Regions from separate parts of the Bacillus sp. PK6-16 genome, predicted to be linked through region 2. Evidence: predicted binding sites of a transcription regulator. Region 2 holds the regulator's gene; each other region holds the start of a gene.

Region 1 (7,779 bases), 1.3 Mb from region 2:
CGTGGTAATACGCTCTTCTGTTTGCATCGCTCTTCTCCCCTTTTAGAAATTCGTTTCGGTGTAAAAAAAGGCTTGTCACTTCCTTGAAAAATATCTACATCTATGCCAAATACATGTTGAAACATTTCATGGCATAGTACTTCTTCTGGTATACCATCATACTGAATCTTTCCTCGCTTTAATACAAGTAAACGATCGCTATATTGAGCAGCTTGGTTAATGTCATGTAAAACCATTATAATTGTCATTCCAAACTCCTCATTTAATCGTTTCACAAGTTCCATTACTTCCAACTGGTGAACGATATCTAAAAAGGTTGTTGGTTCATCCAATAATAAGACATTTGTACGTTGCGCTAATGTCATCGCAATCCAAGCACGTTGCCGTTCCCCTCCTGATAAAGAATGTAAAAGACGATATTCATACCCTTCAAGATTTGTAACAGACAATGCCCAATCAACAATTTCTTCATCTTCTTTATTTAAGCGGCTACTCCATGATTTATGTGGACCTCTTCCGAACTCAATTAGTTCTTTCACTGTTAAATCTAATTGATGATCATGCATTTGTGGTAACATTGCTAATTGCTTCGCTACATCAGCACTCTTCATCATATGAATATTTTTCCCATCTAAAATGATGTCCCCTTCGCTTTGTTTCAGTAGCCTTGCTATTAAACGAAGCAAAGTAGATTTTCCCGATCCATTCGGACCAATTAAACTAACGATTTCTCCAGCCTTAATATGTACATTCATATTTTGCATTTGAAATCTTTCAGAGTGTGCGTAAAACACTTTGTTAACGGAAATCACTTTGTTTTCCTCCTCTATGAATTAAATATAAGAAGAACGGACCACCTAAGAAGGACAGTAAAATACCAACAGGCAATTCGATTGGGTCAAACCAACTTCGAGCTATTGCATCCGCAAAAACAAGTAATACCCCGCCGCCAAGGCATGATAAAGGTAGCAAATATCTATAATCATTTCCAACTAATAAACGTAGCATATGTGGTACGACAAGACCGACAAATCCAATAAGACCAGACACACTTACTGCAATTCCAGCTAATAATGTACTTACTACGATTAAATAAAACCGACTTTTTTCCACATTATGTCCTAATAACTTTGCCATTTCATCTCCAAGCATTAACACTCGAATATGCTTAATACCAAAGAAAGCTAATATAATGGCGAATATTGCATAATAAATAATCATGTTTAAATGTGCCCAACTTACACCACCAATACCGCCCGCTAACCACGGTAACACCGATTGTACTTTGTCACTATGTAATAACATTAATGCTGACGTTGCTGCACCAATTAATGCATTGATCGACACCCCTACTAAGACGATTCTTGAAGGTGGTGCCCCTTTTTGCCATGATAAAGCATAAATAACCATCGCTGTTATGAAAGCTCCTAAAAACGCCCCTAGTGGTAAAAAAGCTAGATGCTGTGGAAATAAAATCATGATGACAATTGCTACAAGGCCTGCTCCAGATGAAACTCCGATAATACCAGGATCTGCAAGAGGGTTTCTCATAACCCCTTGTAGCAGTGTACCAGATGCAGCTAAACATGTTCCTACTATAAACCCAATAAGCACTCTCGGTATGCGAAGATCCCATACAATTCGATGAACTGTCGAACCTTCCTCTTGTATACCTGTTAAAATATCTCGTATAGAAAAGGATAAACTTCCTGCGAAAAGACCGTACAAGAGACCTAGGATTGTTAATACAACTAAAGTAACTGCTATTATCCATCTTTTTTTCGCAAAAGGATGTTCCTTTTCTCTTACTACTTCACTACTTTCCATACGTATCATTTCCTTACATCTTGTATACTTTTATACATAAAATCCATTGCTTCTGTAACTTTTGTACCAGGATTAGATCCAAATAAATCAGGTGGCAAAATAACTACGCGGTTTTGTTTTACTGCCTCTAAATTTTTCCACGCTTCATTTTTCATCATTTCGCCTTCGAATGCTTTTTTCACACTTTTTGGATCTCCGTGTGTAATTAAATAAATCACATCTGGATTCGCCTCAATAATACGTTCTACACTTAGCTGTGCATATTGCGGATATTCTTTCGTTTCTGGAAAATCAGAAGCAATATTTTTTCCGCCTGTTTTTTCTAAAATATCACCTGATAAAGATGTTGGTAATGCCGCTAAATAAGTACCTGGTGCGCCATACACTAGCAATGCTTTCACATCGCTCTTTTTCTCATATTTCTTCATTTGATCATTCATTTTTTGATTAATTTCTTTTGCTTTATCTTCTTTCTTCATTACCGTTCCATATAATTCAATATTCTTTTGAATATCTTGTACAGAATTCGCAGAAGAAATGATAACTTGCGTTCCTTGTCCTTCAACCGTTGGCACATTCTTTTGGAATCCATTGTTAGCAACAAGTACATCGGGCTTTAAACTAGCAATTTGCTCAAAATTCGGTTGATGTGCATTCCCAATTACTTGTGCTTTCTTTAACTCCTCTGGAAGAGTTAATTTCGTATCCGGGCGACCTACTATTTTTCCACCTAAAGCATGAATAATATCCATGTCCCCCATACTTAATGTCGCAAAATTTTCTGGCACTTTATCGAATGTTACCTTTCTTCCTGATAGGTCGGTAATTTCGATTTTCTCTTTTCCTTTTTCTGTTTTGGTTGCAGACGCTTTTTCGTCCCCTTTGGCACTGCAACCTATTAACAAGAAAAAAATAGATAAAATCGCTGTAAATAGCGTAATAGATTTTTTCATTCCTTCACCTCTAATTGATAATGATAATCATTAACTACTATTCTACTTTAATTGATAAGGATTATCATTGTCAACACGAAACGCATACATTTTTCTACAAAAAACAAAAAGCGTGACAAAAATATTTTTTCTTTTCGCCGCGCTCTAGTTAACAATATTATTCACATTCATTTTCCTCTAGCTGGTCACGCATCACTTTCACACGCTGAAAGAAAAAGAACGATAAACTTAAAAATATAACGATGCTCCCCATCATAACAAAAAATTGGATTGTCTCTTTTGCTCCATTCGGAATCAACAAGCCAACCATTAACAATGTACTTACAGCGAGAAGAATTTGTCCGAACCGAGTATAGTCTTCTATTTTTCCTTTTAATTCTTTCATTATATTCTCACTCCTCCATTTCACTGTATCATATTCTATGAAACTGAAAGACCAGTAAATACAGCCATTCTGGGAGATGTTTTCCAATAAAAAAAGAGCCGCTTTACTGCGGCTCTTTTGTAATCATTATTCACCTTTATATGCTTCCATATAAATTTCTTTCAGTTCTGAAATAAGCGGCAACTTTGGATTAGCAGTTGTACATTGATCTTCAAAAGCTCTTTCTGCTAATACTCCAACAACCTCTTCAAATTGCTCTTTATCTACTCCTTGTCCTGCAATACTCATATTAATATTTAAGCTTTTTCCAAGCTCAATAATTGCTTTGACGAGTGATTCCACCCCTTCTGCTGCCGAACTTGCTGGAAGCCCGAGCATTCTCGCTATATGTGCATATCTTTCATCTGCCACAAAGTGCTCATATTTTGGGAACAATGCGTGTTTTCTTGGCTTAATAGCATTATAGCGGACTACATGCGGCATTAGAATGGCATTTGCGCGTCCGTGCGGAATATGGAATTCTGGTCCAATTTTATGTGCTAAGCTGTGATTAATACCGAGGAAAGCATTTGCAAATGCCATACCTGCAATTGCAGAAGCGTTATGCATTTTTTCTCTTGCTTCTTCATCATTTCCATCTTTATATGCTCTCGGTAAATATTTGAATACGAGATCAATAGCTTTTAATGCTAATCCATCTGTATAGTCATTTGCCATAACAGACACATACGCCTCAATTGCATGTGTTAAAACATCCATACCAGTATCTGCTGTTACATGTGGTGGTACTGTCATTACAAATTGCGGATCAACAATTGCTACATCTGGTGTTAATTCATAATCTGCAAGCGGATACTTTATATTATTTTTCTTATCTGTAATAACCGCAAATGGTGTCACTTCTGATCCCGTTCCTGATGTCGTTGGAATCGCAACAAACTGCGCCTTATTTCCTAATTCCGGATATTTACATGTACGTTTTCTTATATCTAAAAACTTCTGTTTAATGCCATAGAATGTCGTTTCTGGATGCTCATAGAATAACCACATTCCTTTTGCTGCATCCATAGCTGAACCACCACCAAGTGCGATAATTACATCTGGCTTAAAGCTTCTCATCATTTCCGCACCTTTAAAAACAGTTTCATCTGATGGATCTGGTTCGACCTCAAAGAAAACTTCAACTTTCACATCATTTGCATGCTTGTTTAAATAGTGCGCGACTGTATCGACATAGCCATGTTCAACCATTCCAGGGTCCGTTACAATAAATGCACGTGAAATGTTAGGCATATTTGCTAAATAAGCTGTAGCATGTTTTTCAAAATAAATTTTTGGTGGCAATTTGAACCACTGCATATTCTTTTTTCTATTTGCCAGCCTTTTTATATTTAATAAATGAGTGGCTGTTACATTTTGGGAAACTGAATTCTTTCCGTATGAACCACAACCAAGTGTAAGTGATGGAATAAATCCATTATATATATCCCCTATTCCACCTTGTGATGAAGGTGCATTTACAATGAGACGGCAAGCTTTCATACGTAACCCAAATTGCTTTTGCACATCTTTATTTGTAGAATGGATAACTGCTGAATGTCCTAAACCACCTAGGTTCAACATTTCTTCGCAATATGTAAATCCTTCTTCTAATGAATTCGCCTTCACACAAGCTAATACTGGACTCAGTTTCTCACGAGATAACGGATATGCTGCTCCGATACCTTGAATTTCAGCTACAAGCATTTTTGTATGTTCAGGAACAGTAATCCCAACTAAATCGGCAATATACTGTGCTGATTTCCCTACAATATCACTATTTACTGCACATGTATTTTCATTTATAACAAGCTTTTCTAATTTTTTTCTTTCTTCTTCTGTTACAAAGTAACAATTGTTTTCAATCATTTCTGTTTTAACATCATCATAGATTTCTTTATCGACAATGATTGCTTGTTCCGATGCACAAATCATACCGTTATCAAATGTTTTCGATAAAATTAAATCATTAACAGCTCGTTTTACATGTGCTGATTTTTCTATATAACACGGTACATTACCAGGCCCAACGCCTAACGCTGGTTTTCCAGTAGAGTAAGCTGATTTCACCATACCAGCGCCTCCAGTTGCTAGAACGAGTGCTACACCATCATGGTTCATTAATTGTTTCGTCGCTTCAACAGACGGTCTTTCAATCCATTGAATACAGTGTTTTGGTGCACCAGCTTTCATCGCTGCATCATATACTGTTTTCGCCGCTGCCACAGAACATTTTTGTGCGGAAGGATGAAACGCGAAAATAATTGGATTTCTTGTTTTTATCGCAATTAACGCTTTAAACATTGTTGTCGACGTTGGATTCGTTACTGGCGTTACCCCAGCTACTACACCGACAGGTTCCGCGATTTCTATTATTTCTTCATGAGAATCTTCTTGAATAATTCCTACCGTTTTATCTTGCTTTATACTATGCCAAATATATTCAGTGGCAAAAATATTTTTAATGCATTTGTCTTCATATACACCACGGCCAGTTTCTTCAACTGCCAATTTTGCTAGCGGCATATGTTGATCAACACCTGCTAATGCCATTTCATGAACAATGTTGTCAATTTCCTCTTGTGTAAAACTTTCTAATGCTTGTAAAGCTTGTTGACCATTATTTACTAGCGTATCAATCATCTTTTTTACTTCCTGCATTTCATTTACAACTTTCTCTTTGACTACCATGTAAATTTCCTCCTATTCTACTATCACGGTCCTTATATGTCCCTATAGGTCAAAATAAGTCCCAATTAACATAAAAAAATAGAGATGCTTTCCTACATGAATTTCATTGTTTGTGAAATGTTTCACAAGTTTGTTCGTGAGTAACATTTCCTGAATTCAATATACATGAAATCATTTCGTTTGTGTATGTCTATTTTGTGAAATATTTCACAAAATAACGTAATAAAAAAACGCACTGCTAATATAGAGCAGTGCGTTTTTTTATTATGCTAGCGCTTGTGCTAAATCTTCAATTAAATCTTCACCATCTTCAATACCGACAGAAATACGAATTAATGTATCTGTAATTCCTAATTCTTTGCGGCGATCAGCTGGGATTGATGCATGTGTCATTTGAGATGGAATAGAAATTAAACTTTCTACTGCTCCTAAACTTTCAGCAAGTGTAAAGTACTGCAATTTCTCAAGTACTTTATTTAATGTCTCTTCACTATCTACATCAAATGAGATAATTGCCCCAAATCCATTTGCTTGTTCTGTTGCTAACTCGTGGTTTTGATGTGATTCAAGACCTGGGTAATATACTTTATTTACTTTTGGATGATTATTTAAGAACTCAGCAATAGCGCGTGAATTCGTTTCATGTTCTTCCATACGAATTCCTAATGTTTTTAAACCACGAAGTAGTAAGAAGCTATCTTGCGGCCCAAGAATACCTCCTGTTGAGTTTTGTACAAAGTGAAGATCTTCTGCTAGTTGTGGGCTATTTACAACTACTAGACCTGCAACTACGTCACTATGACCTCCTAAATATTTCGTTGCACTATGAAGCACAATATCTGCCCCTAAAGAAATCGGCGACTGCCAATATGGCGTCATGAATGTGTTATCAATAATTGTTAATAAGTCTTTCTCTTTAGCAAGAGTAGATATTTTCTTAATATCAGTAATTTTTAGTAGTGGGTTCGTTGGTGTTTCCACATAAATTGCTTTCGTATTTGGACGAATCGCTTCTTCAACTTCCTCTAAGTTTGTTGTATCTACAAATGTATGCTCAATACCGAAACGGTTTAATACTTTCGTAATAACGCGGTATGTTCCGCCATAAACATCATCTGTTAAAATAACGTGGTCACCTTTTGAGAACAACATAATTGTCGCTGTAATAGCAGCCATTCCTGAACCAAATGCAAATCCAGCATACCCATTTTCTAATACAGCAATCATTTCTTCTAATGCTGCACGTGTTGGGTTACCTGTACGTGAATATTCATATCCTTGATGCTTACCAACTGCTTCTTGTTTGTACGTACTTGTTTGATAAATCGGTACGTTTACAGACCCAGTTGAAGGTTCTCCTATGCGAATACCATGAATTAACTTTGTCTTTGCTCTCATTTTTTATTCCCATCCTTTGTATATGTCTTTACTTAAATAGCGCTCACTGCTATCTGGAAAAATGGTTACAATATTTGTACCTGGTGCTGCCTTCTCTGCCTCAAGTAAGCTCGCATGAAATGCTGCTCCTGAAGAGCTTCCAACGAGAAGTCCTTCTTTTTGCGCTAATTCTTTCACTCGTAAAAATGCATTTCGATCAGAAATCGTATGAATTTCATCAAAATAAGATGTCTTCAAAAATGGGGGGATAAATTCCAGTCCAATTCCTTCGGTCTCATGTGAACCAGCCTTACCACCATTTAAAATAGATCCTTCTGGCTCTACGATAACTGTTTTAATATCTATATTTTTTTCTTTCAAGTAAGATGCAGTCCCCATAAACGTACCGCCAGTTCCTGCTCCAGCAACAAATATGTTAATCTCTCCATTCAATGCGTCCCACAGTTCAGGTCCTAATGTTTTAAAATATGCACGAGGATTTGCCTC
Region 2 (7,779 bases):
ATAACGTTCATATGGAAGCCTTCACTAAATGTTTTCATAACGCCTTCCGCTTCGCCTTTACGAAGTAAACCGTGATCAACGAAAATACATGTTAATTGGTCGCCGATTGCTTTATGGATTAATACTGCTACAACAGAAGAGTCTACACCACCGCTAAGTGCGCATAGTACTTTTTTGTCTCCAACAGTTTCACGGATCTTTTCTAATTCTACTTCGATAAAGTTCTCCATGTTCCATCCTTCAGAACAACCACATACGCCGAATACGAAGTTTTTAATTAAATCGTTACCGTGCTCAGAGTGACGTACTTCTGGGTGGAATTGTACACCGTATAAGTTTTTCGCTTCATTGCTCATACCAGCAATTGGGCAAGACTCACTTGTTGCGTCTACTACGAATCCTTCAGGTAAACCAGTTACTAAGTCACCATGACTCATCCATACAACTTGCTCTTCTGGAAGGTTCGCATATAATTTTGATTCGTTCTCTACTTTAAGAACAGCTTTTCCGTACTCACGGTGATTTGCACGCTCTACTTTACCACCGAAGTGTTGCGTCATAAGCTGCATACCGTAACAAATACCGAAGATTGGTAAACCTAGTTCAAAGATTTTTTCATCACAATGTAATGCACCTTCACCGTATACACTATTTGGTCCACCAGAGAAAATAATCCCTTTTGGATTCATTGCTTTAATTTCTTCTGCAGTAATTGTATGTGGATGAAGTTCACTGTATACACCGAACTCACGAATTCGACGTGCTATTAACTGATTGTATTGACTTCCAAAATCTAAAACGATAATTGTATCGTGTTGTTTCTTCAAAATAATCACCCCAACGTTAGTTCTCGTATATAAATATTTTCACCAATTTGGCGAAAAGCATTACCAATATAATAAAAAAAGCCAGTCCTCCGCCTCTAGTCTCATAACAAAGAAAAGGCAGGGGTCTGGCTTTATAAAGAAAGATAGTCTCCGCTCTTTATAAATATAAGACACACTGCCTTCATAGTCAGGTTGTTTACGGTAACCCGGTAGAGACTCTCAAACCATATCATTGAGGATATATGAAGGATCGTTTTATATTATCTTCCTAGATTCTAACAATGAAGTATCAATATGGTCAAGAGAGAAAGCGACAAAATTCTACAGAAATTCATTTCCTTTTCTAAAAAACATAAAAAAACATCCATTTCTATATAGAAATGGATGTTTTTTAGGACAAACGGAATTACATCATTCCGCCCATACCGCCCATGCCCATGCCGCCCATGTCAGGCATTGCTGGTGCATTTGGTTCTGGCTTGTCAGCAACTACAGCTTCAGTTGTTAAGAACATAGCTGCAACAGATGCTGCGTTTTGAAGTGCAGAACGAGTTACTTTAGCTGGATCTACGATACCAGACTCAAGCATGTTAACCCATTCGCCAGTAGCTGCGTTGAAACCAACGCCTACTTTTTCGCCTTTTAGACGCTCTACAACTACAGATCCTTCTAGACCAGCGTTGATTGCGATTTGACGAACTGGCTCTTCTAGTGCGCGAAGTACGATGTTGATACCTGTTGCTTCGTCGCCTTCAGCTACGATAGAAGCTACTTTTGTGTATACGTTCATAAGTGAAGTACCACCACCTGCAACGATACCTTCTTCTACTGCTGCACGAGTTGAGTTAAGTGCATCTTCAATGCGAAGTTTGCGCTCTTTTAACTCAGTTTCAGTTGCTGCACCTACTTTAATTACTGCTACGCCACCTGCTAGTTTAGCAAGACGCTCTTGTAATTTTTCACGATCGAATTCAGAAGTTGTTTCTTCTAATTGCGCACGGATTTGACCGATGCGAGCTTCGATTTGTTCTGTGCTTCCTACACCTTCAACTACAGTTGTGTTTTCTTTTGTAACAACAACTTTACCAGCGCGTCCTAAAGATTCAACTGTAGCAGATTTTAAGTCACGACCTAATTCTTCAGTGATTACTTCGCCACCTGTTAAGATTGCGATATCTTCTAGCATTGCTTTACGACGGTCACCAAATCCAGGAGCTTTAACAGCTACTACGTTGAATGTACCACGAAGTTTGTTCACTACTAATGTAGCTAAAGCTTCGCCTTCAACATCTTCAGCAATGATAAGAAGTGGTTTACCTTGTTGTACCACTTGCTCTAATACTGGTAAGATTTCTTGAATGTTAGAAATCTTTTTGTCAGTGATTAAGATGTATGGGTTATCAAGAACTGCTTCCATTTTGTCAGAATCAGTAATCATGTAAGGAGATGCATATCCACGATCAAATTGCATACCTTCTACTACGTCTAATTCTGTTGTGAATCCTTTAGACTCTTCTAAAGTAATAACGCCGTCGTTACCAACGCGCTCCATTGCTTCAGCGATTAATTGACCTACTTCTTCGTCAGCTGCAGAAATAGCAGCTACTTGTGCGATAGAAGATTTGCCTTCGATTGGTTTAGAAATCGTTTTTAATTCTTCAATTGCAGCAGTAACAGCTTTTTCGATACCTTTACGAAGACCCATTGGGTTCGCACCAGCTGTTACGTTTTTAAGACCTTCACGAATCATAGCTTGCGCTAATACAGTTGCAGTTGTTGTTCCGTCACCAGCTACGTCATTTGTTTTGCTAGCAACTTCTGCTACTAATTTCGCACCCATGTTTTCGAATGCATCTTCTAATTCGATTTCTTTTGCGATTGTTACACCATCATTTGTAATAAGTGGTGAACCAAATTTTTTCTCAAGTACAACGTTACGACCTTTTGGTCCAAGCGTAACTTTTACTGCGTTTGCAAGAGTGTCGACACCGCGAAGCATCGAACGACGTGCTTCTTCACTAAATTTAATATCTTTTGCCATAATAATTGACCCCCTTGGATTTTTTAAGATTTATATAATTAACCGATAACTGCTAAAATGTCACTTTCACGTAAAATCAAGTAGTCTGTACCTTCATATTTCACTTCAGTACCTGCATATTTTGAGAAGATGATAAGATCACCTGCTGCTACCTCTAAAGCAACACGCTCACCATTTTCAAGCACTCGACCAGTACCTACTGCAACAACTTTACCCTCTTGTGGTTTTTCTTTTGCGGTATCTGGTAATACGATACCACTTGCTGTTTTTTCTTCTGCTTGAACAAGCTCAATTACAACGCGATCACCTAATGGCTTTAGCATGAACAATAACCTCCTCATTTTGTTATGTAAATTTTATTTATTAGCACTCAAGTCATCCGAGTGCTAACACACTTATAATAATAAATAATCTCAATTTCTTTTGCAAGTAAAAAAATCATAATTTTTTCGCAAATTACTATATAAACTTTCTATATAGAATACTGCCTTTACTATATGAATCGTTGTTTCCCCTACTCGTATGTTACAATATGAAAGACACCCTAAGTTGTTTTCGCTAAACGCACAACTTTTTCCTGTCTCTTACTTCAATTTCAAATATGTATTAAAAAAAAATCATAATTCGGATGAAAGTTTATATCGTAGATAACATATTTACATGTTATCCTACCTCATCTCATACACTAGAGTTAGAAAGGATGGTTAAACCATTTGAAGAAACAATACTGGTGGATTATCGTTACATACATTTTAATGCAGTTATCTGGCGTTGTTGGATTACCACTTCTCCTAAAAACAGGACTCTATGATAATAGAGGATTTACCATTGAAGAAAAAGGACAAATCATAACGGGACACTGGGCAATCATTAGCTTCTTTATTGCATTATGTATCGTGCTTTGGTTACTTAGAACAGATATTCGTGACAGGCATTTAGATCCAATGCGCTCTTCTGTTCCAGCTACTATTGGATGGATTTTTATCGGGTTCTTCTTAGCAATCATCTCACAATCCATTGCAGGTATGATTGAAATGTATGTATTTGGGGTTCCACGTGAATCTGAGAATACAGACAGACTGATGGACATCGCAAGAACGATACCTTGGTTCCTTATTGTTGTATCTATAATTGGACCTATCTTAGAAGAAATCGTATTTAGAAAAATTCTATTCGGCACGCTTTATAAGAAGTTTAACTTCTTTATCGCAGCTATCATTAGTTCGCTTGTATTCGCAGCAATTCATTTTGATTTTACTCACTTATTGGTATACACTGCTATGGGGCTCGTATTCGCCTTCTTATATGTGAAGACGAAACGTATTATCGTTCCGATTGCAGCTCATGTTGCGATGAATACATTAGTCGCTATTGGGCAAATTTTTATGAGCAATGAACAAATTCAAGAAATGATTAAAGAAGCTGAAAAAATGCAAGGCTTTATCGGAGGATTTTTTGTATGAGAAACTCACCATTGTTCATGGCTGCACTATACTTCCTTCTTGGATGTATCTTTACACGCTTCGCCATTACGAACGTGACAGATACAATCTGGAATATGTGGACAATACTATTTGCAGTTATGGCAACAATTGATTTTAATTTGGCACTTCGCCTTATATTAGTTAAATTCACAAAGAAGAAACAATAATAAAACGCAGAGGTCGCTTCCTCTGCGTTTTATTGTGGATAGTTTTTCAAAAAGTAAACTAATGTTTGTAACTCTACAGCTAAGTCAATATGATGAATTCTAATATTCTCTGATACGTTTAATCGCGCTGGTGTGAAATTCAAAATACCGTGCACGCTTGTTTCAGCTAATCTATCTGCTACAGCTTGCGCTACTGTAGCCGGTACTGTTAATATTGCCACTTGTATATCATTTGATAATCTCTCTTCTAATTCATCTAAATGATATACAGGAATGCCCCCGATTTCTGTTCCAACTTTCTCTTCACTAACATCAAATGCCATTTCAATTTTTGTATTATTGTTTTTCGTGAAATTATAATGTAAGAAAGCGGTCCCTAAATTACCTACTCCAATAAGTGCTACACGTGTTATATCATCTTGATCAAGTGTTTCGCGGAAAAATGATAATAAATAATTTACGTTATATCCATATCCCTTTTTCCCTAACGCTCCAAAATACGAAAAATCTCTTCGTATTGTTGCGGAATCTACTTTTACTGCCTCACTCAATTCGGCCGATGAAACACGCTGCTTACCAGAAAGAGATAAGTTTTGGATAAATCGATAGTATAGAGGCAATCTTTTAGCAGTGGCTTGTGGAATCTTTTGCTGATCCATATGACCTCTCCTCTCTTCCTATCTTTATTCATATACTTTAATCAAATACAGAAGTTTAGCACTCATTAAATTCCTTGTATAATAAAGAGAAGAAGTATTCTCTCTTTATTTTAAACTATACACTATTTTTAGTATGATTGAGAAATATAAACATGGCAAAGTTAAGAAATTATTTGAGGTGAAAACATTGATTTTATTACAAGTAAACGCGCTTTCGAAATTATACGGTGCAGAAACGATTCTTGCAAACATAAAATTGGAAGTACAAACAAAAGATCGTATCGCATTAGTTGGAAGGAATGGAGCAGGAAAATCTACATTATTAAAAATTATCGCTGGTGAATTATCTCATGATGGTGGCGAAATTATAAAACCGAAAGATGTCTCAATCGGATATTTAGCTCAAAATACTGGACTAGAAACGTCTTTAACAATTTGGGATGAAATGCTAACCGTCTTTACCCATTTACAGCAAATGGAGACAAAACTCCGAAGGCTTGAGCAAGAAATGGGAAAAGAAGAAAACTTTTCAAACGAAGCTACATATGAAAGATTGTTAGCTGATTATGACCAATTACAACTCAATTATAAAGATCAAGGTGGATATCAATATGAAGCGGATATTCGCTCCATTTTAAGCGGCCTTGGCTTCCCAGTTGAAACGCACCAGACGACGATCTCTACTTTAAGCGGCGGGCAAAAAACAAGATTAGCTCTCGGGAAATTATTATTAACAAAACCAGACTTACTTATTTTGGACGAGCCTACAAACCATTTAGACATCGAAACATTAACATGGCTTGAGCAATATTTGCAAGGTTATCCTGGCGCAATATTAATCGTCTCACATGACCGTTATTTCTTAGACAAACTCGTTACACAAGTATATGAAATTTCGAATAAAGAAAGCAGACGATTTGTTGGTAACTACAGTAAATATTTAGACTTAAAATCAGCATTATATGAGCAAGAAATGAAACGTTACGAAAAACAACAAGATGAAATCGCAAAACTTGAGGACTTCGTTCAAAAGAATATAGCTCGCGCTTCTACAACGAAACGTGCTCAAAGTCGCCGTAAACAACTAGACAGAATGGAATTATTAACGAGACCATTAGGGGATTCTAAGTCAGCATCATTCCACTTCGATATTGAAAAACAAAGTGGAAATGATGTTTTACAAGTAAATGATGCAACCATCGGCTATGATGAAAACCCTATAATTGAACATGTAACTATGCGCTTAACTCGCGGAGATAGTGTTGCTTTAGTTGGTCCAAACGGAATTGGGAAATCCACATTGTTAAAATCCATTGTGAATAAGTTACCACTATTAAATGGTGATGTTTCTTTCGGATCAAATGTATCTGTTGGTTATTATGATCAAGAACAAGCAAACTTAACATCTTCTAAACGGGTTTTAAATGAACTATGGGATGAATATCCACTGCAACCGGAAAAAGAAATCCGTACTATACTTGGGAATTTTTTATTCACAGGAGATGATGTACTGAAACCAGTATCTTCCCTTAGTGGTGGACAAAAAGCTCGATTAGCTCTTGCAAAACTTATGATGCAAAAGTCAAATTTGTTAATTCTAGATGAGCCTACGAACCACCTCGATTTAAATAGTAAAGAGATTTTGGAGAATGCTTTAATTGATTACCCAGGGACTCTTCTATTCGTCTCACATGACCGCTACTTTATTAACCGTGTAACAACGACTGTGGTTGAGTTATCAACAGAAGGTGCACAGGAATATTTAGGGGATTACGATTACTACGTTGAAAAGAAAAATGAAATGATTGAACGTGCAGAACTTGAACAGCAAGAAAGTGACGTTCCTGTTCAAAAGGTGGTTGCACAAGAGAAATTAAATTATTTAGAAGAAAAAGAGCGTAAAAAACTAGAGCGTCAACGCACTAGAAAAATTGAAGAGCTAGAACAAAGTATAGTGGAATTAGAAGAAGAAATTGCTACGTTAGAAGATCAACTTTGCTTACCAGAAATATATGCAGATTATGAAAAAGCTAGTGAAATTACAATGAAAAAGCAAACGCTACAAGAACAACTTGAAACTTGTATGGCAGAATGGGAAGAGCTGCATGTATAAGCATATTTAAATAAGGAAGATGTCTCATAAGTCAGGATTTTTGACTATGCGACATCTTTTTTTCTTTTAATACAGAAACAATTTTTTGAGTATATCAATCGTAACTTAGAATATACCAACGATTTTTCAAATATATCTATTGTAACCCTATATATATTAACAATTCGACACGAAATATCGATTTAACGACAAAGATTGACAATATTAGCATCTTCTATAATAGGGGGATGTTTCAAAATGTTTTTCGGGGATATCTTCTTACTTTTTATTTCCCGAAAAAGAACAAACTCAAAGGTCTGACATCATCCTATTTATCCACAAGTTTATACACATATCCACCTTTATAAAATAAACATTAAAATAACTTTTCCACATTATCCACAACCAACAAAAAAGTTATCAACATTTTATATACACAATAAAACCCACATTATCAACAGATAATATGGGTTTTATCCACAACCTGTGGTTAATTATGTGTATAACTA
Region 3 (7,779 bases), 670 kb from region 2:
TATTGAAGAAACAGTTGTGAAACTAGATAGTAATTTCAATCATTTAAGACAAAATATGAACACGTCGATGGAATCGATGAGTGAAATTAATTTTGCCTTTGAAGAGGTGGCAGTTGGTACGCAATCACAATCAGAGATGATGTATCGTTCGGTAGAAGTATTGAATGATATGGAGGGAAATATTGAACAAATCATCTCTCAAGTAAGAACTGCATCGGCTCGTGTGGATGAAAGCTTAGAAATTTCAAAAGGTAGTGTACATACTCTAAGAAATTTTGAAACTAACATGAGAAGTTTAAATGATGTTGTTTCACAGTCTGGAATTATATTTAGAGATTTAATGATGCAATCGAAACAAATTAATGAAATTGTAGATGTAATAACGAATATTTCAAGTCAGACGAGTCTGCTAGCTTTAAATGCAAATATTGAAGCTGCGAGGGCAGGCGAGCATGGAAAAGGTTTTGCTATTGTAGCGAGTGAAGTGTTAAAGCTTGCTGAAGAATCAAATCGTTCTGCGGGAAGAATTCAAGGGATTTTGAAGGAGTTTAGTAATCAAGCAAGTAAGGTAGAAGTGCAAGTAGAGAAGTCAGAAAGAGTACAAGAAGAATGTAACGAGATGTTAGCAAGCGTTTTAACAAATGTAACTGATTTAGGGAAGTTTATTGATGCGATTAATGAAGTAATGCGAGAGGTTGTTGTTCATCAAGAAAGTTTCCAAGTTAAAACAACGAATATCGTAAAGGATGTTACGCATGCTTCTAACGTAATTCAGCAAACTTCTACAGCTACAGAAGAAGTGCTAGCGAGTGTGGAAGAAGAAAAACATCGAAATGATACGTCAGTGAAGACGTTACAAACTGTTAGCGAGCAAGTGAAGTTGTTAGAAGATATTTTAGAAAAGTAATATTGCTTGGAAAGAGCACGAATGATGTGCTCTTTTTTCATTGAAACGAATACTTGATAGGAATTTAATTGCTTTTCTGCGCGTTTTCTGCCAAGCTTAAGGAGATAAAATTCAGCTAATAGCGGAATTAAAATACTTCAAAGAAAGAATTAAATAGGTGACGCATATGATCGAAGTTAAGACTTCTGAACTTAGTGATGGAGAATTTAATAGAGGTGTATTTGCAACTCGTGATATTAAAAAAGGTGAGTTGATACACGCAGCACCAGTTATCTCTTATCCGAATGAACAGCATGAACACATTGAGAAAACATTACTTGCTGACTACGCATTTGAGTATGGAATCAATCATACGGCAATCCTTTTAGGATACGGTATGTTATTCAATCATTCATATACACCGAATGCAACGTATGATATTGTCTTCGAGAACCATACGTTTAACTTCTATGCTTATAAGGATATAAAAGCAGGAGAAGAAATTTTAATCAATTATAATGGTGAAGTTGATAACGATGAGCTGTTATGGTTTGATAAAGAAAAAGAAGAGAACGAAAAGTAATATAAAGAGTATAGAAAGAGCACATTCTGTCGGATGTGCTCTTTTTTCATTGATGTAAATAAAGTAAAAAGTACAAAAAAATACCACTTTCTTTTTGTGTGGTATAGTAAGATACTGAGGGATAGTGTTTTGAAAAAGTCACATATTTTACAAATTGTTGTCTTTCTGATGACATGTCAAGTTTAGTAGTCCATTTGGGTTGCTTTATTATGCAATATATATTTTAATATGAGTGGCACCTCTTATAAATTAAGAGGTTTATAGGTGTCTCGAATTGATTTTGGGTACACTGTATCCACCACTTTAGGTTCTTTCATGTACGTGGGGATATTATGGGCCCGTATAACGGGATAAAATGAATATAGAAATAGAGGAATCGTAAAATGAATATGCAAGAGGTTTATAAATATTTAAGTACGGTATTGCCTGAAGGACATGTTAAACAAGATGAAATGTTAAAGAATCATACGCATATTAAAGTTGGCGGAAAAGCAGATGTTTTTGTTGCGCCTACAAATTATGATGAAATTCAAGAAGTTATCAAATATGCGAACGAATATAATATTCCAGTTACGTTTTTAGGAAATGGATCGAATGTCATTATTAAAGATGGTGGAATTCGCGGGATTACAGTAAGTTTAATTCATATTACAGGTGTTACTGTAACAGGAACGACGATTGTAGCACAGTGTGGTGCAGCAATTATTGATGTATCACGTATTGCCTTAGACCATAACTTAACGGGTCTTGAGTTTGCTTGTGGTATTCCAGGTTCAGTTGGCGGAGCATTATATATGAATGCTGGTGCATACGGCGGTGAAATTTCGTTTGTATTAACAGAAGCTGTCGTAATGACAGGTGATGGAGAGCTACGTACTTTGACGAAAGAAGCATTTGAATTTGGATATCGTAAGAGTGTATTTGCGAACAACCATTACATTATTCTTGAAGCGAGATTTGAACTTGAAGAAGGTGTACATGAAGAAATTAAAGCAAAAATGGATGATTTAACGTTTAAACGTGAGTCAAAACAGCCTCTAGAATATCCTTCATGTGGTAGCGTATTTAAGCGCCCACCAAATAACTTTGCTGGTAAGTTAATTCAAGACTCAGGACTACAAGGTAAGCGAATTGGTGGAGTAGAAGTTTCTTTAAAACACGCTGGGTTTATGGTGAATGTTGATAACGGAACAGCACAAGATTACATCGATTTAATTCACTTCGTACAAAAGACAGTTGAAGAGAAATTTGGCGTGAAGTTGGAGCGAGAAGTAAGGATTATTGGAGAAGATAAGGAATAACAAAATACGTATGAAGATATGAATTATTTCAAAATAATATTTGGGTATTGTTGACAATTTGTTTTCAATTCAATATAATGGCTAATAATTTAACAAATAACATACGTTGAAAGAGCCCAGTAGCAGTTTGTCACTGTTAACGAGAGAGCTAGGGGTTGCTGGAACCTAGCACAAACAAACTTGCGAATTACACTCTGGAGTATCTTAGGTAATGCTAAGCGGACTAGCAATCGATATTATTGCTAAGAGTGGTATGAGTAGCTATGCTATTTATGCAAACTGGGTGGTAACACGGTGAATAATCGTCCCTATGTCTATCGTAGACATAGGGACTTTTTGTTTTTAAAAAATAAAGGGGATGACAAAAGATGAATATTATTGATGAATTAGAATGGCGCGGCGCCGTTAATCAGCAGACTGACGAAGAAGGTTTACGTAAGCTAGTAGAAGAGAAAAAGATTTCGCTATACTGCGGAGTTGATCCGACTGGTGATAGTATGCATATTGGACATTTGATTCCGTTTATGATGATGAAGAGATTCCAATTAGCTGGTCATCATCCTGTTATTTTAATTGGCGGGGCAACAGGAACAATTGGTGATCCGAGTGGACGACAATCAGAGCGTCAACTTCAAACGTTAGAAGTGGTTCAGCATAATGTAGATGCGTTAACAGTACAAATGAAAAAGCTATTTGATTTTGGTGGAAATAGCGAAGTGAAGATGGTAAATAACTATGATTGGACACATGAAATAAATATTATTGAGTTTTTACGTGATTACGGGAAAAACTTTAGCATCAATAGCATGTTAGCGAAGGATATTGTAGCAAGCCGTTTAGATACAGGTATTTCTTTCACGGAATTCACGTACCAAATTTTGCAAGCGATGGACTTCCATCATTTATACACGAAAGAGGATGTTCAACTTCAAATTGGTGGTAGTGACCAATGGGGAAATATTACGAGTGGTTTAGATTTAATTCGTAAGTTAGAAGGTCATGAGGCGAAAGTATTCGGATTAACGATTCCGTTATTATTAAAATCGGACGGTACGAAGTTTGGTAAATCAGCAGGTGGTGCGGTTTGGCTTGATCCTGAAAAAACGACACCGTTTGAATTTTACCAGTTCTGGGTAAATACAGATGACCGTGACGTAATTAAATACTTGAAATACTTTACGTTCTTAACGAAAGAGCGTATTGATGAATTAGCAACGAAGGTAGAAGCGGAACCTCATAAACGTGAAGCGCAAAAAGTGTTAGCAGAAGAAATGACGAAATTTGTTCATGGAGAAGAGGCGTTCCTGCAAGCTGAGAAAATTACAGCAGCGTTATTTAGCGGAGATATTAAATCGTTAACAGCTGATGAAATTGAACAAGGCTTTAAAGAAATGCCAACATTCCAGTCTTCAAAAGAGACGAAAAACATCGTAGAGTGGCTAGTCGATTTAGGAATTGAACCATCTAGACGACAAGCACGCGAAGACATTAATAATGGTGCGATTTCTATGAATGGTGAGAAAGTAACAGATGTGGGTACGGATGTTACTGTAGAAAATTCATTTGATGGAAGATTTATTATTATTCGTAAAGGGAAGAAGAACTACAGCCTTGTGAAGTTAGGTGAATAGTTTGTGTGAAAGGATGGGAGTAGGAAGAATACTTCCATCCTTTCGTATACACAATTTGGACATAAAATAATCAGTAAATTTAGATAATTAAAAGGGTTATATTATTCTTTTGACGAATAAATAAGTTAGAGAAAATTACGGATAAAAATAGCCCGAACCATGCAGGGCATGATTCGGGCTTATATTCAGATTAGTAAGCTAAGCTGAATAGACCTTTAATGTGTGATAAGTAACGAACGTTACTTGCTTCTTTCATTAATGATGCTGGTAAGCCTTTAAGTGGAGTATTGCTTGCTCCAATTGTAGCAACCGCATCTTTACGTCCTAGACTAGCAAGTGTTCCAGAGTTTACAGGTGCGAACTCTTCTAATGCTTTGCCTTCTAGTGCTGCGTATAAGTTGTATCCAATTAACTCACCCATTTGCCAAGCGATTTGTGCAGTTGGTGGGTATGGACGTCCGTCTGGAGCGAAGACAACAGCGCTGTCTCCAGCAACGAATACGTCTTTGTGAGAAGTAGATTGTAGGTATGCATCAACTGTTGCACGTCCACGGTTAACTTCAAGACCTGATTCACCGATTAATGGGTTACCTTGTACGCCGCCCGTCCAAACGAATGTGTTAGCAACAAGTTTTTGACCGTCTTTTAAGTCGATTTCGTTGCCAGCAACGTTTGTTACAGGAAGACCAGTTAAGAATGTAACGCCGCGCGCTTCTAGGCTAGTAGTTGCACGTTCGATTAAGTGATCTGGTAATACTGGAAGGATTTTTGGACCTGCTTCAACAAGAAGAAGTTTCACTTCTTTTGGATTTACGCCGTGGCTTTTTGCAAGTTTAGGCATAATGTCAGCAAGCTCACCAACTAGCTCAACGCCAGTTAATCCGCCACCACCGATTACGATTGTAGCATCAGCTTCGTTTTTCGTTTTCGCGTATTCACGAATACGGTCTTCAACGTGTTTGTAGATTTTATTTGCATCAGCAGCAGATTTTAATACCATGCTGTTTTCTTCTAGTCCTGGAATACCGAAGTAAGCAGTTTTACTTCCTAAAGCAACTACAAGTGCATCGTAAGATAAAGTAGTGCCGCCAGCTAATTTGATTTCTTTGCTATCAACTGAGAATGACTCAACTGTTGCAATTTTAAGGTCGATGTCTTGCCCTTTGAAAAGCTTTGTAAGTGGCATTGCAACTGCTTGCTCAGACACGTTACCAGCTGCAAGGCGGTGTAGTTCAGTGATGATTTGGTGTGTTGGGTATTGGTTAATCACTGTAACTTGTGCTTCTGATTTGCTGTAATATTTACGTACGTTTAAAGCGGCAAGAAGACCGCCATAACCAGCGCCTAAGATGACAATTTGTTTTGACATAGTATGATATCCCCCGTCTTTACTAATTGTTGTTATAAGTTAAATTATTTATTGTTACGTTCTGCACTAATTTGAAGATATGCGTTCACAAAGCGGAACATTTTTTGTGCTTGTGGATCTTTTAATAATTTTAAAAGACCGAACAGGCCGATAACTTCGTTACTTTCGTCAGCACGATCTTTCGCTTCGATTGCAGTAGCAGCCATGCTTTTCACTGTATCTTTTACAGGTTCTACAAGCTCTGTGATTGCACCAACAGTGTCGCTTTTTAATACTTCATCAGTAGCAACAGTTTGAGCGAAGTCATAAGACTTAGTTAAAATGTTAACAAGCTCAGTTAATTTTGGAAGCTGTTCTACTAGTGTTGTTAATGATTCTTGTACCTCAGGTTTTAACAACTGATCAAGTACATCAAGTTGTCCTTGGCTAGCAGAAATTTGTACAGTTTCTTGTTCTGGCTTTGTTTGAGTCATAGTTTCTGGCATCTCCAATTCTCCTTTACGATAGCAATACTCTTATTTTTGATAAGTAAGATAGTAAACGGTTACGAAACTTTATACAAAGTTTCACAAAACACAATAAAATGCCTTTAAATTTATGACAGCAAGTAAGCTGCAAACATAAATCTAAAACCATAACGTCTTACTTATTATTTATGAACTGTCCGATACATGGCTTGTCCGCATAATGGAAAAGCTCCGTTACCGGAAAGTGTATATAATATATATCCTATATTATATACTATATACACCTATGTTAACATAAAAATGATTCCTAATTATTTGATATTGAGTGTATAACGTAGTGCTGACAAGGTATGAAAGCGTATAAAATATTTTGTTTCAGTTAGAAATGTACATATATATATAGAAAAAAAGGAAGAAACGAACAAATTCATGTTCGTTTTTTCCTTTTTCCTATTATTCACCTTCCGCAATTAGCATCGATGTGTTACCTTCTTTTTCAAGATGGCATTCGCCCCAAGAACAAAGAGAATCAAGAATGGATTCTAAAGACCAACCGTAATCAGTAAGAGAATATTCTACTTTTGGCGGGACTTGATTGTATACTTTTCTTTGAATAACGCCGTCTTCTTCTAATTCACGTAATTGCTGTGTTAACATTTTTTGTGTAATACCAGGCATGGAACGTTTTAGTTCACTCGTTCTCTTTGTACCTTTCGTTAAGTGACAAAGGATAACAACTTTCCATTTGCCGCCGATAACTTCTAAAGTCGCCTCTACAGGAATATTGTATTTCTTCATATGAAATCCTCCCTTTGTGAGTAAAATAAGTTAAATCATACAAATGTTACTTTTTAGTACCTATAGCACTTTAAAGTACGTACTTTTTATCATGTTAAATATGTTTCATAATAGCACATGTAAGAGGCAAATGAGTAGTACGGTACCAAAAAGTGACTATGTTACTTTTTAGTGCCTATAGTACTTTAAAGTGCGTTCTTCAAAAAAAGAATGAAACCATTCATAATAGCATTTGTAGAGATTAAATATATTTTTTAGAAGATAAAAGGGCCTTTTTATCACACTATTATGATTGGATTTCTTGTAATAAGGAGGAATTCAATTGAGTTCATATACAGTACCATCTTCGGAAGTTCAGACAAATCGAAGAAGTATGTTTGCTTTATTAGCACTAGCAATTAGTGCGTTTGGGATTGGTACGACCGAGTTTATTAGTGTCGGTTTATTACCATCGATTTCAAAAGATTTAAATGTTTCTGTTACAACAGCTGGTTTAACTGTTTCCCTATATGCGTTAGGGGCGGCAGTAGGAGCTCCTGTTTTAACAGCGTTAACGGCTAGTATGTCGAGAAAGACATTATTAATGTGGATTATGGTTATTTTCATTATTGGTAATGGTATTGCGGCATTAGCAACAAGCTTCACTGTATTAATTATCGCAAGGATTGTATCTGCGTTTGCACATGGTGTGTTTATGTCGATAGGATCTACAATTGCGGCTGCGATCGTACCAGAGAATAAACG
Region 4 (7,779 bases), 140 kb from region 2:
CAGAATCCTTTATTTTTTTCGTACAATTTGATATTCAAAGAAATAATATTTTTTAAAATCTCTATATCCTTCTATAATGAAAATATGGATAATAATATATAGGTAGTATTTATATTGCTTATAAAAAGGGGGAAAGGGAAGATGGAAAAAGAAAGAAAAACATTTTCTTTTGGATTACGTACACAACTTATGCTATTCACTACAGTTTTAGCTTTCATTACATATTCAACAAGTATATTTTTTATTTACGTGATATACGATTATTTTCAAAGTTATGTAAGTCAAACTGTATATAATATTATCGTTATGTTATTAGGGGTAGTATGGTCTGGAATTTTAGCATATGGAGCAGCCGTATTTTTAATTAAACCGCTTCGCAAGTTAGAGGAAGCGGCAAGAAAAGCAGCTGAGGGTGATATTCGTGAAGATGTTCCATTACCGAAGACAGATGATGAAATTAAATCTTTAAGTGTTGCATTTAATATGATGTTAGGAAACTTAAGGGGCATGGTAAAAAATATTGATACAACATTTTCGTATACAAATAATCAAGTACAGCAGATTAGAAAACAAACAGGCGAAGCAACGAGACAAGCGCAAGGTGTATCTGAGACACTTGCAGAGATTTCTTCAGGCGCTGAGCAATCAGCGGCATCAATTCAAGCAATTGTTTCTGCTGTTGATACAACGACTTCTATTGCAAGTGAAGTAGAAGAAAAAGCGAAGCAGTCTGATACATTGTCTTCAGAAATGGTTGAAGCTTTAGGGCATAGTACTCGTGTCTTTACGTCTTTAATTCAAGGTATTCAAACATTGGCAAAAGAAAATGAAGATTCAATGCAAAATGTACAGAAGTTAGAAGAACGAATGAAACAAGTAGAACATATTGTGTCTGTTGTGAGTGCGATTGCTAGCCAAACGAATTTATTAGCACTAAATGCTTCTATTGAGGCAGCTCGCGCAGGAGAGCATGGAAGAGGCTTTGCGGTTGTTGCGGAAGAAGTACGTAAACTTGCTGATGAAAGTGATCATTCTGCAAGAAACATATCGCAGTTATTACGGAATATGCAAGATGAAGTACAACAAGTTGCAATGAAAATGACAGAACAAGTGAAAATAGCTAAAGAAGAGGCGAAACGTGGGGAAGCTACGGAATTAATTTTAAAAGAAATGTCATCAAGTGTTATGGAAGTAGCCGATGCAACTCAGCAAATTAGTAGTTATATGAATGAACAAGTGAGCCACATTCATCAAACAGGAGCACAAACAAAAGCTGTAGCAGCAATTGCTGAAGAAACGTCAGCTGGTTCGCAAGAAGTAGCACGTGTGACGCTACAACAATCTAAAAATATGATAGTAATCGATCAATTATTAAAGGATTTAGAGAAGCAAGCAACTGATTTGAAACAAACAATTGAACGATTTTCAATGTAAAAGGAAGAACAGAATATTGTTCTTCTCTTTTTTATTTAGCTTGATTTAATATTTACAGTTAAACTATGAACGTTTCCGCAACATTCTGTTCTGTCCCTTTCGGATGAAAATTATAGCGAGCTATAATATTAAAAGGGGTGTCTTTTATGAAAAAAGAAAAAAGACAACGGTTAATTAAACAATTTGTAAAGGAGTATGAAATAGATAAGCAAGAAAGATTAGTAGAATTGTTAGCAAAAAAAGATGTATTAGTAACACAAGCTACGGTTTCTCGCGATATTCGTGAGTTAAACTTAACGAAGGTACCTTCTCAAGAAGGATTAATGATATATAAAGTTTTCTCAGAAGAGCATTTACAAACTGATATAAAGTTAAAGAAAAAATTACGAGAAGTTGTTGTAAAAATTGATTGTGTAGATCAATTAATGGTTATTAAAACATTACCTGGTAATGCACATGTTATTGGTGTTTTATTTGATGAGTTAGATTGGAAAGAAAAAATAGGATGTATATGTGGAAATGATACATGCCTTATAATTTCACAGTCGAAATCAGATAGGGAGATTATAGAAGAAAGATTAAATTTAATTATTTAGATGCAAAAATCCTGTTTTTAATAAAATTAAAAACAGGATTTTTGTTTAAATACGGAAGTTAAATATTCAACATATATGCGTAATATATGTATTTTTTATTGAGAAAGCAAGATAGTTTGTTATAAAAATACATATTCGTATGATTTTAAAAAAATAACTTGTTTAATATTTCACAATGATAATGTGGATGCTTTCACAAAGATGAAAGTACAGAGCATTTATTATGTACTTGTAAGACATCAAACATATTTAAAAGGAGGTACAACAAATGAAACATCCGATACATGTTACTTCAGAAATTGGGGAATTACAAACGGTTTTATTAAAACGACCGGGTAAAGAAGTGGAAAACTTGACGCCAGATTATTTGCAGCAATTATTATTTGACGATATTCCATACTTACCAATTATTCAAAAAGAGCATGATTATTTTGCACAAACGTTACGCAATCGGGGTGTTGAAGTTCTTTATTTAGAAAAACTAGCCGCTGAGGCGTTAGTAGATAAAAAACTTCGAGAAGAATTTGTTGATCGTATTTTAAAAGAAGGACAGGCCGACGTAAATGTTGCACATCAAACTTTAAAAGAATATTTACTTTCCTTTTCAAATGAAGAATTAATTCAAAAAATTATGGGCGGTGTACGGAAAAACGAAATTGAAACAAGTAAGAAGACACATTTATATGAATTAATGGAAGATCACTATCCGTTTTACTTAGATCCAATGCCTAATTTATATTTTACTCGTGATCCAGCAGCTAGCGTGGGCGATGGCTTAACGATAAATAAGATGAGAGAACCAGCGCGTAGACGTGAATCATTATTCATGGAGTACATCATTAAATATCATCCAAGATTTGCAAAGCATAATGTACCAATCTGGTTAGATCGTGATTATAAATTTCCAATTGAAGGTGGCGACGAGCTAATTTTAAATGAAGAAACAATTGCGATTGGAGTATCTGCTCGTACTTCAGCTAAAGCAATTGAACGTTTAGCTAAAAATCTCTTTAGCCGACAAAATAAAATTAAGAAAGTGTTAGCAATAGAAATTCCAAAATGTCGAGCATTTATGCATTTAGATACAGTATTTACAATGGTTGATTATGACAAGTTTACAATTCACCCAGCCATTCAAGGGCCAAAAGGGAATATGAATATTTATATTTTAGAAAAAGGATCAGATGAGGAAACTCTTAAAATTACACATCGTACTTCTTTAATGGAAGCATTAAAAGAGGTATTAGGCTTAAGTGAATTAGTTCTTATTCCATGTGGAGGAGGAGATGTAATTGCTTCTGCTCGTGAACAATGGAATGATGGCTCGAACACATTAGCAATTGCGCCAGGTGTAGTTGTTACATATGATCGCAACTATGTATCTAATACGTTATTACGTGAACACGGTATAGAAGTGATTGAGGTGCTAAGTTCGGAATTATCTCGTGGTCGTGGGGGTCCACGTTGCATGAGTATGCCAATTGTTCGTAAAGATATTTAGTATAAATAACGGAGAAAGTAGGGATGAATTATGTTAATGACTAGACCAAATTTAAAAGGAAGAAGCTTTCTAGCAGAAAAAGATTTTACACAAGAAGAATTGTTATATTTTCTAGATTTGGCAGCAGAATTAAAAGAGAAAAAGAAAAATGGTATCCCGCATCATTATTTAGAAGGTAAAAATGTAGCGCTCTTATTTGAAAAAACTTCTACTCGTACGCGTTGTGCATTTACAGTAGCATGTACAGATTTAGGGGCAAATCCTGAATATTTAGGGAAAGGTGATATTCAACTTGGGAAAAAAGAATCTGTAGAGGATACAGCAAAAGTGTTAGGGCGTATGTTTGACGGAATTGAGTTTCGTGGATTTAATCATGAAACTGTAGAATCTTTAGCACAAAATTCTGGTGTGCCAGTTTGGAATGGATTAACAGATATGTGGCATCCAACACAAACACTAGCAGATTTATTAACAATTAGAGAACATATAGGGAAATTGAAAAATGTGAAGCTCGTTTACGTTGGCGATGGGCGAAATAATGTTGCTAATAGCTTACTAGTTGGTGGAGCAATCGTTGGAATGGATGTACGTATTTGTACACCGGAATCTTTATGGCCTGCACAAGAAGTAATTGATTTAGCAAAAAAATATAATGAACAAGTAATGATAACAAGTAATGTGGAAGAAGCTGTTGCAAGTGCAGATGTAATTTATACAGATGTATGGGTGTCTATGGGGGAAGAAGAAAAATTTGCTGAACGTGTCGAGTTATTGAAACCTTATCAAGTAAATATGAAAATGATTAAAGCAACAGGGAATGAAAACGTAATTTTCTTACATTGTTTACCTGCATTTCATGATGTTGAAACGATGTATGGCGAAGAAGTTTATGAGAAATATGGGTTGAAAGAAATGGAGGTAACTGACGAAGTATTCCGCAGTAAACATTCAAAAGTATTTGATCAAGCTGAAAATAGAATGCATACAATTAAAGCGGTTATGGCAGCTACTTTAGGAAACATGGAGTAAAGAAGAAAGGGAGTCTTCCTTTCTTCTTTCTCCTCCTTTAGACACGATCATTCACTATTGCTTTTGTATTGTTATTGCAATTTAAGAGAGGTGAGTGGAATGGGTGAAGATAAGAAATTAGGGTTGTTTACACTAACGGCTCTTGTAGTTGGGTCTATGATTGGCGGTGGAGCCTTTAATTTAGCGAGTGATATGGCAAAAGGTGCTGGTGCTGGAGCCATTATTATTGGCTGGGTTATAACAGGAATTGGGATGATTGCACTCGGATTATCTTTTCAAAATCTAACTGTAAAACGGCCAGATTTAGATGGTGGTATTTTTAGCTATGCAAAAGCAGGGTTTGGTAATTTTATGGGGTTTAATAGTGCGTGGGGATACTGGCTATCTGCTTGGCTTGGGAATGTAGCTTACGGTACATTATTGTTTTCTTCATTAGGATATTTCTTCCCGATCTTTGAAGGCGGTCAAAATGTAGAATCCATTATTGGTGCAAGCGTATTATTATGGTGTGTTCACATGTTAATTTTACGTGGAGTTCAATCAGCAGCCCTTGTGAATTTAGTAACTACAATCGCAAAATTAGTACCTGTATTTGTATTTATTGTCATAGGAATCTTTGCGTTTCATATTGATACGTTCTTAGATGGATTTTGGGGGCAAACTGGTTCTTTTTCATGGGGAGCAGTTGGCAGCCAAGTTAAAAGTACAATGCTTGTAACTTTATGGGTATTTATTGGGGTAGAAGGAGCTGTTGTTTTATCCAGTCGAGCAAAAAATAGAAGTGATGTAGGGAAAGCAACCGTTATTGGCTTAATTGGTACACTCATCATTTACATTTTAATCACATTATTGTCTCTTGGACTTATGCAGCAAGCAGATATTGCAGGTTTGAAAAATCCGGCTATGGCTTATTTATTTGAAAGTGTTGTTGGAAAATGGGGTGCTATCTTTATTAATTTAGGTTTAGTTATCTCTGTATTAGGTGCTTGGTTAGGTTGGACTTTGCTCGCTTCTGAAATTCCATATTTAGCGGCTAAAGATGGAGTATTTCCCAAATGGTTCGCAAAAGAAAATAAAAATAAGGCTCCAGTAAATTCATTATGGATAACAAATGGTTTAATACAAATATTCTTGTTAACATTCGTCGTTTCTGATCAGGCGTATAACTTTGCATTCTCTTTAGCATCTTCAGCTATTTTAATCCCATATGCTTTTTCAGCATTTTATCAACTGAAGCATAGCTTAAAGTCTGAAGAAGCAGATCGAAATAAAAATATAATAATTGGCTTGATCGCAAGTATTTATGGCGTGTGGTTAGTTTATGCAGCCGGTTTAGAGTATTTATTATTAACAATGACTTTATATGCGCCAGGTATTTTTATTTTTTACAATGTTCAAAAGCAAAAGAGTTCGAAGCAAATATTTACTCGAGTGGAATTAGCATCATCCGTAGCAATTGGTGCTTTAGCATTCTTTGCGATTTATGGATTAATTACAGGCAGTATTACTTTATAAAGCGCTGTGAAAGCGAAATCAACTGGAGGGCTGGAATATGGCACGAAGAAAAATTGTAGTTGCACTAGGGGGAAATGCGATACAGTCTGGAGAAGCTACTGCGGGAGCGCAGCAAGAAGCGTTGGAAAAAACGGCAGAACAACTTGTGAAAATAATGGAAAATGATGTGGATATAGTAATTGCGCATGGAAATGGCCCACAAGTGGGGAATATTTTATTACAGCAAAAAGCTGCAGAAACGGAAAAGACACCTGCAATGCCATTAGATACTTGTGGGGCAATGAGCCAAGGGATGATTGGATATTGGATGGAAAATGCAATTGAAAAGGCATTGAAAAAACGGAATATAAACAAAGATGTAGCAACGGTTATAACACGTGTTGTTGTGGATAAAAAAGATGAGGCATTTAAAAATCCAACTAAACCAATTGGTCCTTTTTATACAGAAGAAGAGGCCAGAAAATTAATGGATGAAACAAAAGCAGTGTTTAAAGAAGATGCTGGTAGAGGATGGAGACGTGTTGTTCCATCACCGAAGCCTGTAAGTATTCATGAACATAAAGTGATTAATTCTTTGGTCGAAGATGGAAACATAGTGATAGCTGTGGGCGGAGGTGGAATTCCAGTAATTGATTCTGAAGAAGGGTTAAAAGGAACTGAAGCGGTTATCGATAAAGATTTCGCTGCGCAGAAATTAGCAGAATTAGTAGATGCCGATACGCTCGTTATTTTAACTGCAGTTGATTATGTGTATGTAAATTATAATCAACCGAATCAAAAAAAATTAGAGCATGTCACAGTGAATCAATTAGAAGAATATATTGAAGAACAACAATTTGCTGCGGGAAGCATGCTTCCAAAAATCGAAGCTGCTATTAATTTTGTTAATACAAATCCAAAAAGAAAAACAATTATTACGTCTTTAGAAAAAGTATATGAAGCACTAGAAGAAAAAGCCGGTACTATTATTTCAAAACAGAATGTATGCATGTGTGTTTAAAATTATTATGTACGCTACTTAGTAGTAAAAAAGAATGGAGTTAGTAACTTCATTCTTTTTATTTATTAATATTTTTTGTATTCATTGTTCATAAAGTTTTCATGATGAAATCTGAATATACAAGTTAATTATGATAAAATTCAAATTGAATACGCTTTCTTGATTTTTCGCTCCAACATACAGCAAGAGAGAGGGAATTTTATGAATAGACGGAACGTAGTGAAAGACTTAAAGCAGTTCGAATTATTTGCTCATTTAACAGAAAAAAAATTGAAAGGCTTAACAGAGTTTGTTTATTGGCGAACTTATAAAAAAGGTCAATTTTTATTTTTAGAAGGGGATTCAAGGGAAAGAATTTACTTCATGTTAGATGGTTTTGTAAAGTTAGAGCGGGTTAATCAAAATGGGAACTTATTATACGATGACTATGTAAAGCGGTATTCTATTTTTCCTTATGGTGGTATGTTTACAGACAGAGGATATAACTATACAGCAGAAGCAATGACGGATGTGGAGGTATATTATATTCCAACGGTAATCTTTGAAGATATGGTAAAGTCCAGCAGAACACAATTGATGTACGTTGTTCAGCAATTATCATCTATATTAAAATTGAACGAAAATCGAGTGCAAAATATTACAATTCCTAATGCACAAGATCGTGTTATCCAAACGTTAAATTATTTAATGAAGGATTTAGGAGA

What was found. Region 2 encodes Rex, which represses fermentation and respiration genes when NADH is low (regulators of the CRP and FNR family bind a similar motif). Its sites were predicted from a motif close to TTGTGAAATATTTCACAA; they were not measured.
Region 1: adhE (bifunctional acetaldehyde-CoA/alcohol dehydrogenase) is a predicted target of Rex. The motif match lies at 6,091-6,108, and genes of this name have one in related genera.
Region 3: M1D66_RS02005 (DUF1641 domain-containing protein) is a predicted target of Rex. The motif match lies at 6,325-6,342, and genes of this name have one in related genera.
Region 4: arcA (arginine deiminase) is a predicted target of Rex. The motif match lies at 2,189-2,206, and genes of this name have one in related genera.

The regions. Positions count from the first base shown of each region.
Region 1 is NZ_CP096511.1:1,085,558-1,093,336, reverse strand. Features, by position in the region: gene M1D66_RS05600 (ABC transporter ATP-binding protein) at 1-812, opposite strand, end outside; gene M1D66_RS05605 (ankyrin repeat domain-containing protein) at 1-27, opposite strand, end outside; gene M1D66_RS05595 (FecCD family ABC transporter permease) at 799-1,827, opposite strand; gene M1D66_RS05590 (ABC transporter substrate-binding protein) at 1,833-2,780, opposite strand; gene M1D66_RS05585 (YrhC family protein) at 2,938-3,165, opposite strand; gene adhE (bifunctional acetaldehyde-CoA/alcohol dehydrogenase) at 3,292-5,895, opposite strand; gene M1D66_RS05575 (bifunctional cystathionine gamma-lyase/homocysteine desulfhydrase) at 6,160-7,293, opposite strand; gene M1D66_RS05570 (O-acetylserine dependent cystathionine beta-synthase) at 7,297-7,779, opposite strand, start outside.
Region 2 is NZ_CP096511.1:5,041,160-5,048,938, forward strand. Features, by position in the region: gene guaA (glutamine-hydrolyzing GMP synthase) at 1-827, opposite strand, end outside; purine riboswitch at 992-1,093, opposite strand; gene groL (chaperonin GroEL) at 1,234-2,868, opposite strand; gene groES (co-chaperone GroES) at 2,907-3,191, opposite strand; gene M1D66_RS25780 (CPBP family intramembrane glutamic endopeptidase) at 3,582-4,331, shown strand; gene M1D66_RS25785 (YdiK family protein) at 4,328-4,519, shown strand; gene M1D66_RS25790 (redox-sensing transcriptional repressor Rex) at 4,549-5,178, opposite strand; gene M1D66_RS25795 (ABC-F family ATP-binding cassette domain-containing protein) at 5,366-7,291, shown strand; gene tsaD (tRNA (adenosine(37)-N6)-threonylcarbamoyltransferase complex transferase subunit TsaD) at 7,777-7,779, opposite strand, start outside.
Region 3 is NZ_CP096511.1:413,345-421,123, forward strand. Features, by position in the region: gene M1D66_RS01980 (DUF4077 domain-containing protein) at 1-907, shown strand, start outside; gene M1D66_RS01985 (SET domain-containing protein) at 1,074-1,469, shown strand; gene murB (UDP-N-acetylmuramate dehydrogenase) at 1,853-2,770, shown strand; T-box leader at 2,868-3,083, shown strand; gene tyrS (tyrosine--tRNA ligase) at 3,139-4,401, shown strand; gene M1D66_RS02000 (NAD(P)/FAD-dependent oxidoreductase) at 4,592-5,770, opposite strand; gene M1D66_RS02005 (DUF1641 domain-containing protein) at 5,815-6,255, opposite strand; gene M1D66_RS02010 (winged helix-turn-helix transcriptional regulator) at 6,691-7,035, opposite strand; gene M1D66_RS02015 (MFS transporter) at 7,409-7,779, shown strand, end outside.
Region 4 is NZ_CP096511.1:4,903,662-4,911,440, reverse strand. Features, by position in the region: partial or broken gene M1D66_RS25190 (HAMP domain-containing protein) at 142-444, shown strand; partial or broken gene M1D66_RS25185 (methyl-accepting chemotaxis protein) at 862-1,434, shown strand; gene argR (arginine repressor) at 1,581-2,030, shown strand; gene arcA (arginine deiminase) at 2,299-3,531, shown strand; gene argF (ornithine carbamoyltransferase) at 3,562-4,560, shown strand; gene arcD (arginine-ornithine antiporter) at 4,660-6,075, shown strand; gene arcC (carbamate kinase) at 6,113-7,075, shown strand; gene M1D66_RS25155 (Crp/Fnr family transcriptional regulator) at 7,277-7,779, shown strand, end outside.